DNA from 3 places in the Arthrobacter sp. STN4 genome. Region 3 is predicted to be linked to each of the others. Evidence: predicted binding sites of a transcription regulator. Region 3 holds the regulator's gene; each other region holds the start of a gene.
What was found. Region 3 encodes Rex, which represses fermentation and respiration genes when NADH is low (regulators of the CRP and FNR family bind a similar motif). Its sites were predicted from a motif close to CTTGTGAANNNNTTCACAAG; they were not measured.

Region 1 (3,273 bases), on a different contig from region 3:
ATGCAGGGGAAATGCACTGACGCGGGCGCCAGGAACATGGCGGCAGGAGCTACTTGACGCTGCACTGCCCGGAGCCCACCGGGCTGTGGAGCATTGGCGCGGCCGCGATGACCGGGGCCACTTCGGCCATGGTGAAGGCGAAGCCGACCGGTTCCGACGTCGTCGACTTGGCAAACACCACTCCCACGACCCGTCCGGAGGTGTCCAGCAGCGGGCCGCCCGAGTTGCCGGACTGGACGTTTCCGGCCAGCTGGTAAATGTCCAGCACCGACTTTTGCTTGCCCTCGATGTCCGGAATCAGCATGGGCCCGCTGGCCAGCACCGTGGCGGGCCGGACCTGCAGCGGCCCGCCCAGCGGGTAGCCGGCGAAGGCCGCCTGGGAGTTGTCGCGGAGGGTGGGGCCGGTGGGCAGGGGAGCCACGTTCAGGCCATCCACGGCAAGGATGGCCAGGTCCTTCACCGGGTCGAAGTAGACCACGCGGGCCGGGAGCGAGCCCTGCGACGGCGTGACCACCACGGGCATGGGGACGCCCGCCACCACGTGGGCATTGGTCAGGACCCGGTCCGGTGCCACCACGAACCCGCTACCGGTCTGGTTCTGGCCGCACTGGAAGGCGGTGCCGGAAATCTTCAGCACGGATCTGGCCGCGTTGTTCCAGGCCGGCGTGTTGGTGCTGGCGTTGGGCGCAGCCACGGGGTTGTGGGGGCCGCCGGGGTTGAGCAGTTGGGGTATGCCCTCCTCCAGGACCAGCGAGCGCATCTGCGCAGCCACCGCCTTGACCGGGTCCGGCGTCCAGGCGTCAATCTTGGAAATGACCACCGAACTGCTCAGCTGCCTGGAGACCGCGGGGATGCCCAGGTTGGTCACGCCGAAGGCAAGCAGGGAAATCACCACCGCGCCCACCAGCACGTTCAGTGCCCCTCCGAGCAGCCGGTTCACGGTGCGTACGGGGCCGGATTTCACGCGTTTGCCGATGGCCCGCCCGATCCTGATTCCCCCGGCATGGCCAATGGCGATCAGGATCACGGTGGCGCCGATGACAAACACCGTCCGCCAGCCGGGCCCGGGTGCATGCTCACTGACAAACGGCGCGGCAAAAAACGCCGCAGCGCCGCCGGCCACCATGCCGAGCAGCCCGCCCAGGCTGACCACCAGCCCCGCGCTGAGCCCGTAGATCAGCTGCCACAACAGCCACAGGATCAACACCGCATCCAGCCAGGAGAAGCCAAGCATCCAGTACCGCCTTCCCTGCACTTTCCCGGTCATTGCCCGCGACTCCCCGGATGGCACCCGCGAGGCACATAATACCGGGCGAATCCGTGCAGCCCTTGTGGGTCCCTGGGGTAAAATGCCGAACGGAGACCGCCGCGCATGCCAAATTGGTCACAAAAGCCCGAAACTTCTGAAAGAATCAGTAATAGGTCCCAACTGTTTAGCTACATAACTTCAAGGAGATTTCATGGACATCGAGGTACTGCGCCGCGCACCACTATTCACCACGCTCGACGATGAGGCCTTCCGACTGCTGACCGACGAGCTGGCCGAGGTGGACCTCTCCCGCGGGGCTTCCGTGTTCCGTGAAGGCGACCAGGGCGACCAGCTGTACTTCATCGTCTCGGGCAAGGTGAAGCTGGGCCGCACCTCGCCGGACGGCCGCGAATCCCTCGTTGCGATCCTGGGCCCGGGCGAGCTCTTCGGTGAAATGGCCCTCTTTGACCCGGCCCCGCGCAGCACCACCGCCACAGCCGTCTCCGAGACCCGCCTGGCCGGGCTGAAGAACGAATCGCTCAACGCCCTGCTGCGCAACCGCCCCGAGGTGTCCATGCAGCTTCTGCAGGCCCTGGCCCGCCGCCTGCGCCGCACCAACGACAACCTCTCCGACTTGGTCTTCTCCGACGTCCCCGGCCGCGTGGCCAAGGCCATCCTGGACCTGGCGGACCGCTTCGGCCGCCCCGCCACCGACGGCATCCTCGTGGCCCATGAACTCACGCAGGAAGAGCTGGCCCAGCTGGTCGGCGCCTCGCGCGAGACCGTCAACAAGGCGCTGGCCGAGTTCGTCCAGCGCGGCTGGCTGCGCCTGGAGGCCCGCGCCGTCGTCATCCTCGACGTCAACCGCCTGCGCCAGCGCTCCCGCTGATCCCCGCCGGTTCAACCGGCCGCGCGCCGGTTGGGCCCGTCGAAACCAAGCACGACGAACCCAGGGACGACGACGGCCCGGCCACCCTCTGGCGGCCGGGCCGTCGTCGTCCCTGCCTCCCCCACCAACGCTCCCGCGCAACCGGGGCACATTTCCTCAACGCCCGGTTGCAAACGGGGCGCTTTTCACAAACGCTCCCGCAGGCGGCAGCGGTCCAATAATGAGCAGCGCGGGAGCGTCCGCCAAAACAGCCCCACTCGCGCGGGAGCGATGGGAAAAACAGCCCCACTCGCGCGGGAGCATCTGTAGTGGGCGGTCAGCGTTCGCGGCAGGCGGCACCTTCGGACGCCGGGGCGGCCTGGACTTCCAGCTCAAAGGTGCCGTCTTCTTCGGTGACCAGGGCGGGCTGGTATTCGTTCACGGGGCGCTTGTGGTTCAGGTATGCGATGCAGCCGCGCGCCGCGCCGAGCTTTTCGAGGATGATTTCCACGCCGGGAACCACCAGCTCCCCCAGTCGCAGCCCCACGGTGTTTTCCTGGCCGATCTCGTCGCCGAGGGCGGAACCGGCCCGGTCCGCGAGGAGGTCCGCCGCGCAGACCCAGCGGCCCCACACGCCCTTGCTGGCGAGCAGCTGCGGTTCCTGGTTCACGGGTGCGGCGGCGGCAAAATACCGGGTGTCAAAGCGGCGGTGGGCGAAGTCCGGGCTAAGCCAGTGGCTCAGGGGCTTGAGCAGGTCCGTGCGCAGCACCAGACCGCGCCGTTCCAGCAGGCCGGAGAAGGTGCTGTCCTGCGCGGCAATGGACTCCCGCTCCTTCATCCACTCCGGCCCGGAAACGGCCTCGACGAGGGACGAGGCGTCCGGCCCGGCCAGCAGGATGCCGGCCTCTTCAAACAATTCGCGGATGGCGGCCACCACGTGGCGCTTCGCCGTCTCGGCGTCGGGGGCGCCCATGCTCTTGGCCCACTGCGCCGGCGAGGGGCCCGCCCAGTCGGTGACGTCGTCGTCCGCGGGCTCAACAGTCCCGCCGGGGAAGGCCACCAGGCCCAGCGGGGAATTGCCGGGCCGGTAGGTCATGAAGGTCTGCAATCCGCCGGGGCTGTCCTTCAACAGCACCACCGAAGAGGCGGAGCGGGG
Region 2 (3,273 bases), on a different contig from region 3:
ATGGTCTGCACCGGCAGGCCGGTCACGTCCGCGTAGATCTGCATCAAAAGCCGGTTTTTGGGCAGTCCGCCCGCGGCAACAAACCCGGTCACGGGCACGCCCGAGGCGTTGAACGCCTCGATGATGGTGCGGGTGCCGAAGGCCGTGGCCTCCAGCAGGGCACGGTACGTGTCCTCCGGCTTCGTGGCCAGCGTCTGGCCCACGACCAGCCCCGACAGTTCGTGGTCCACCAGCACGGAGCGGTTGCCGCTGTGCCAGTCCAGGGCGATCAGCCCGTGCTGGCCGATTGCCTGTTCTGCGGCCAATTCCGTGAGGTGCTCGTGCAGGCCAAGACCGCGCGCCGCGGCGTCGTCGTGGTACCGCGGCGGCACGCCGTTGTTCACAAACCAGCCGAAGATGTCGCCGACGCCGGACTGGCCGGCCTCATAGCCCCACAGTCCGTCGAGGATGCCGCCGTCGACGGCGCCGCACATGCCCGGGACCTCACGCAGGCCGGCGCCGTTCATGACGTGGCACGTGGAGGTGCCCATGATGGCCGTCATCACACCGGGGGCCACTGCGCGGGCCGCCGGGGCGGTCACGTGGGCGTCCACGTTGCCCACGGCCACGGCGATGCCTTCGGGCAGCCCGGTCCAGGCAGCGGCTTCGGCACTGAGTGTGCCCGCGGCCTCGCCGAGGCGGCCGATCCGGTGCTCCACCTTCTCGGCCACAAAGCCGGCAAAGGCGGGGTTGAGAGCGGCCAGGAAGTCCGCGGACGGGTACTGCCCGTCCTGGTACATGCCCTTGTACCCGGCGGTGCAGGCATTGCGGACATAGCGGCCGGTCAGCTGCCAGACGATCCAGTCCGCCGCTTCCACCCAGTGGTCCATGGCCGCATAGAGCTCGGGGTCCTCCTCGAGCAGCTGCAGGCCCTTGGCGAACTCCCACTCGGAGGAAACCAGCCCCCCGTAACGCGCCAGCCAGCCTTCGCCGCGCCCTGCGGCCAGCCGGTTGATCCGGTCCGCCTGCGGCTGGGCGGCGTGGTGGCGCCACAGCTTCACATAGGCGTGAGGGCGGTCCGCATAGGCGGGGACTTCATTCAACGGCGTGCCGTCGGCCAGCGTGGGGACCATGGTGCAGGCCGTGAAGTCCGTGCCGATCCCGACGACGTCGGCCGGGTCGATCCCGGCGTCGCGGAGTGCGGCGGGTACTGCATGCCGGAGCACCTGCCGGTAGTCGTCCGGAACCTGCAGTGCCCAGTCGATGCCCAGCGGGACACGGGAGCCGGGGAGCGCGTCCGCCAGCACGGCATGCGGGTAGTCAAAGGTCCCGCTGCCGACCTCGGCGCCGTCGTGGACGCGGACCACCACGGCACGGCCGGACAGGGTTCCGAAGTCGACGCCCACCACGTAGTGTGCGGGCGGGAGTGGAACGTTGGTCATGGCTGCCTCTCGGAACGATTGCAGGGGTTTGGGACGGTCTTCATTGTGAGCGCTAACAATTGATCGTGTCAACCGCCGCGTGCCGCTTCGTCTGCCACTTGACATCCACGGCATGTGAGGGATTACACTTTAGCCCACGTGTTAGCGCTCACAATCGGAACGGTTGGCTGCCACGGCCCATTTTGGGATTCTTCCCCGGACTCCCCGGCGACCACGGGGCCCGGGACCCCGACCCCATACGACAAGAAGGAACCACCCATGAAATTCAAGAGCTTGATTGTGGGGGCCGTGGCCCTGGGCCTGGCACTCGGTGCCACCGGCTGTGGAACACGCGGCGGCGATGCCGCGGCGGGCGCCGGAACGGCGGACAACAGCGGGGCCCTGATCGGCATCGCGATGCCCACCAAGACCTCCGAACGCTGGATCAAGGACGGCGACGCCATCAAGGCATCGCTGGAGAAGCTTGGCTACAAGACCGACCTTGAGTACGGCGACGACAAGATCCCCCAGCAGGTCCAGCAGGTGAGCAACATGATCACCAAGGGCGCGAAGGTCCTCATCATTGCCTCGATCGACGGCACGGCCCTGAGCGACCAGCTCGACAACGCCGCCAAGGCCGGCATCAAGGTCATTGCGTACGACCGGCTGATCAACGGCAACAAGAACGTTGACTACTACACCACCTTCGACAACGAGAAGGTCGGCGTCGAACAGGCCACCTCGCTGCTGACGGGCCTGGGCATCCTGGACAAGGCAGGGAAGGAAACCGGCAGGAAGGGCCCGTTCAACATTGAACTCTTCGCCGGGAGCCCGGATGACAACAATGCCACCTTCTTCTACAACGGCGCCATGAAGACGCTGAAGAAGTACATCGACAACGGCACCCTGGTGGTCAAGAGCGGCCAGACCGGCTTCACGCAGATCGCGACCCTGCGCTGGGACCCGGCCACGGCCCAGAAGCGCATGCAGAACCTGATCGCGAGCACGTATTCTTCCGGGGCCAAGGTTGACGGCATCCTCTCCCCGTATGACGGCCTGTCCATCGGCATCATCTCCGCACTGCAGTCCGCCGGCTATGCGAGCAACGCCCTGCCCATCATCACCGGCCAGGACGCCGAGGCCGCGTCGGTGAAGTCCATCATTGCCGGCCAGCAGTACTCCACGATCTACAAGGACACCCGCAAGCTCGGCGACCAGGCCGTGGCCATGGCGGACGACCTGCTCAAGGGCAGGACCCCGGAGGTCAACGACACCACCAGCTACAACAACAAGGTCAAGGTTGTCCCGACCTTCCTGCTCCAGCCCGTGGTCGTCACCAAGGACAACTACAGCAAGGAGCTTGTTGACAGCGGCTACTACACGGCCGCAGACCTCAAGTAGGCGGCCGGCGTGACATCGACGATCCTTGACATGCGCACTATCACCAAGACGTTCCCTGGGGTCAAGGCCCTGCAGGACGTTTCCCTGGAGGTCCAGCGCGGCCAGGTCCACGCCATCTGCGGTGAGAACGGCGCAGGAAAATCAACCCTCATGAAGGTGCTCTCCGGCGTCTACCCCTCCGGCAGCTTTGACGGCGACATCTACTTTGAGGACAAGCTGTGCGAGTTCAAGGACATCAAGTCCTCCGAGGCAGCCGGCATTGTCATCATCCACCAGGAGCTGGCCCTCAGCCCCTACCTGTCCATCGCCGAGAACATCTTTCTGGGCAATGAGATCTCCACCAGGGGGTTCGTGGACTGGAACAAGACCAACCTGGAGGCGTCCAAACTGCTGGCCAGGGTGGGGCTCAACGACCATCCCACCACCAAGGTCGCGGATCTGGGGGTCGGCAAACAACAGCTCGTGGAGATCG
Region 3 (3,273 bases):
GGGGCATGTGTCCAAGTTTCTCAAAGTTACGGGGATGGGGGTTAATCAGGGAATTCCCAGACTCGGGCGCCACAGTGGCCACGGGCCGGTTGAAAACTTTTTAAAAAAATGTCCCGCCTGGGGAATATTAGATGCAAACGCATGCTTATACCCGGTGAAGGATTCGGCCCCCGGGTCCTGAACGCCGTATCCAACGTATTTCCCAAGTACATTCCCCAAGGAGAAACCATGACTGCAACAGCTGTTGAAACCGTAGGCCTGAGCCAGGGCACGTGGAACTTTGACGCCGCCCACAGCGCGGTGGGCTTCACCGTCCGCCACGCCGGCATCTCCAAGGTCCGCGGGAAGTTCACCGACGTGGCCGCCACCCTGACGCTGGGTGAAACCGTGGCCGACGCCAACGTCACCGCCACGATCCAGGCCGCCAGCTTCAACTCCGGCGACGAGAACCGCGACGGCCACGTCCGCAGCGCGGACTTCTTCGACGTCGAGCAGTTCCCCACCCTTTCATTCACCTCCACGAGCGTCTCCGGCGACGAAGGCGACTTTGAACTCACCGGTGAGCTGACCATCCGCGGCATCTCCAAGACCGTCACCTTCAAGGGCGAGTTCAACGGCGTGGCCGTGGACCCGTTCGGCGCCACCCGCGCAGGCTTTGAAGCCAAGACCGTCATCAGCCGCAAGGAATTCGGCCTGACCTGGAACGCTGCACTCGAGGCCGGCGGCGTCCTGGTCTCCGACAAGGTCACCATCACCTTGGACGTTGCCTTCGTGAAGGCTGCCTAGCCACACCCCTGCACCACGCGACGTGCCGGCCTGCCACCCATGGCGGGCCGGCACGTCGCTTTTTTACATCCCGGGGCCCGTGCAGGGACCTGCCGGGTAGTTCCCCGGCACGCGGTCGCGTAGGGTTAAATACACACCCGGCGCGGCCGTTTTGCCTGCCGCCGGCCGCCACTGAAAGGGACCACTCCCATGACCACTCCTGACGAAACTCCTCAAGAGCGGCCCGCCTCCGGTCCCCGACCCGGGCACTACGGGGAGGTCTCCCCCGGTGTGCCGCGCTACGGCCAGTACGCCCCGGAAGGCTGGCAGCCGCCGTCGTCCACCGAAGCCAACCACGACGCCGGACCCTCCCGGGGCCTGCCGCCCGCCTCCGCCTATCCCGGCTACGGGGGGCCGGATTACCGGGGCTCCGCAAGCCAGGCCAACGGCGGCAAGCTGCCGCCCCGCGGCGCCGGCCCCGTCCCGCCGGGCCAGCACCTGGCCGCCCCGCGTCCGGTGGCGCTCGCCAGCCGGCTGATCATGGCCGCCGGTGCCCTGCAGGCGCTTTCCGCCGTGCTGCTGCTGTTTGTGCTGTTCCTGCCGGCGGCTCGGAGCACCCTCATTGACGCGCTGACGTCGGCGCTGCCCAGCGATCCGGCCTACAGCTCCCTGCTGGCGGACCAGTCCGCGATCACCGGCCTCCTGGTGGCCGCCACGGTCCTGAGCCTGATTGCCGCAGTGGCCTATTTTTGGCTCGCGGTAAAAATCCGCCGCGGCGCCGGCTGGGCACGGACCACGGGGCTGGTGCTGGCCATCGTGTCCCTGGCGGCGCTGACACAGCCGAATATTTTCACGATCGTCCAGGTGGGGCTGGGGGTCGTGGGCATCATCATCCTCTTCCGCTCCCCCGCCAAGGAATACTTCGCCAAGCGCGTCCCTGGCAACGGCCCGCACGGGTACTGAACGGACAGGTACTGGGCGGACAGGTACTTGCCCGGGTGCACTCAGGCGCCGGGCCGGTCCTGCTCCAGCCGCGGGTCGGCCAGCCGCTGGGCGTGGTAGGCGAGGATCTGCAGTTCCGTGGCCATGTCCACCTTGCGCAGGTTGACGAAGGCGGGCACCGTAAGGGCGACGGGCGCAAAGCTGAGGATGCTGTGGATGCCGGCGGCCACCACACGGTCGCACACCGCCTGGGCCACGGCGGCAGGGAGCGCCAGGACCACCATGTTGGCCCGGGTCTTCTCCAGCGTGTGTTCCAGCTCGGCCACGTCCGTGACGCGCAGCCAGCCGATTTCCGTGCCCACCAGCATTTGGTCGGCGTCGAACAAGGCCACCACGTCAAAGCCGCGTGATTCAAAGCCGGCGTACCTAGCCAGTGCCCGGCCCAGGTTGCCGGCCCCGACGATGGCCACCCGCCATTCGTGGGTCAGGCCCAGCGCCTGGGCGATCTTGCGGCTCAGGTGCCCCACCTCGTAGCCGACCCCGCGGGTGCCGTAGGAGCCCAGGTAGGAAAGGTCCTTGCGGACATTGGCGGAGCCGACGCCGGCCGACTCGGCCAGGGCTTCCGAGGACACCCGTTCCGTGCCTTCGGCAAGGAGCGCATTGAGCATGCGCAGGTACAGTGTCAGCCGTGACACCGTGGCAGGGGGCAGTTGCCGGGCCGATTCTGCAGCCGGTTCCTCCGGGGTCTGCGCTGGGGACAAGGTGACACTCCAAATTCTTTTGCAAGGCCACACCCGGGCGGGAAACAAATGTCCCCACGGTCCGCCGTCGGCCATTATCAACTGTAGGACCGGGGCCCGGGTTAGCCAAAGCGGGGTTGCCCCGCGGCCTCCGGCGGCCCGTCCGCCCCCATCAGGCCCACGAGCACGGTGCGCAGGCGCACCGGGTCGATGTGCCAGAAGTCGCGCGGCACCCCGTCCACCAGGACCACCGGGACTTCCTCGCCGTACCGCCCGGCGAGCGCCGGATCGCCGTCGATCCGGCGCTCGCTCCATGCCAGGCCCAGGGGTGCGGCCACCGCGGCCACCACCGCCCGGGCGTCCTCACACAGGTGGCATTCGGCCTTGGTGATCAATTCAAGGGTCGGCGTTGCGCCGGAAACTGGCTCCATCTGTTAACCGTACGCACACTTCGCCCCCGGCCACTATTAACCGCGCCGTATCCGGTGCAGCGGGCAAGGCGGGTCTGGAATGGCTAGACTCGTTGCATGCCCGATGTGACCACCGATAGCGCCGAGGCTGCCTCGACCGCTGCGAAACTCCAGGGCGAAGCCGCATTCTTTGACGTGGACAACACGCTCATGAAGGGCGCCAGCCTGTTCCACGTGGCGCGCAAAATGTACCAGAAGAAGACCTTCACGCTGCGTGACGCCGCCGGATTCGCGTGGAAGCAGGCGAAGTTCATCCTGCGCGGGGAAAACATGTCCGACGTCCATTCCATCCAGGACTCGGCGCAAAAACTGGCCGCCGGCATCAGCGCCGACCTTGTCCGCCACCTGGGCGAGGA

Region 1: MMF96_RS16860 (MarP family serine protease) is a predicted target of Rex. The motif match lies at 1,372-1,391, and genes of this name have one in related genera.
Region 2: araB (ribulokinase) is a predicted target of Rex. The motif match lies at 1,533-1,552, and genes of this name have one in related genera.

Annotation. Positions count from the first base shown of each region.
Region 1 covers NZ_JAKZGX010000031.1:15,878-19,150, forward strand. Annotated here, with positions in the region: gene MMF96_RS16855 (alpha-galactosidase) at 1-20, shown strand, start outside; gene MMF96_RS16860 (MarP family serine protease) at 50-1,234, opposite strand; gene MMF96_RS16865 (Crp/Fnr family transcriptional regulator) at 1,461-2,138, shown strand; gene MMF96_RS16870 (NUDIX hydrolase) at 2,455-3,273, opposite strand, start outside.
Region 2 covers NZ_JAKZGX010000006.1:51,566-54,838, reverse strand. Annotated here, with positions in the region: gene araB (ribulokinase) at 1-1,421, opposite strand, end outside; gene chvE (multiple monosaccharide ABC transporter substrate-binding protein) at 1,680-2,801, shown strand; gene mmsA (multiple monosaccharide ABC transporter ATP-binding protein) at 2,832-3,273, shown strand, end outside.
Region 3 covers NZ_JAKZGX010000020.1:23,245-26,517, forward strand. Annotated here, with positions in the region: gene MMF96_RS13875 (histidine phosphatase family protein) at 1-7, opposite strand, end outside; gene MMF96_RS13880 (YceI family protein) at 229-786, shown strand; gene MMF96_RS13885 (hypothetical protein) at 976-1,728, shown strand; gene MMF96_RS13890 (redox-sensing transcriptional repressor Rex) at 1,770-2,468, opposite strand; gene MMF96_RS13895 (glutaredoxin family protein) at 2,570-2,878, opposite strand; gene MMF96_RS13900 (HAD family phosphatase) at 2,975-3,273, shown strand, end outside.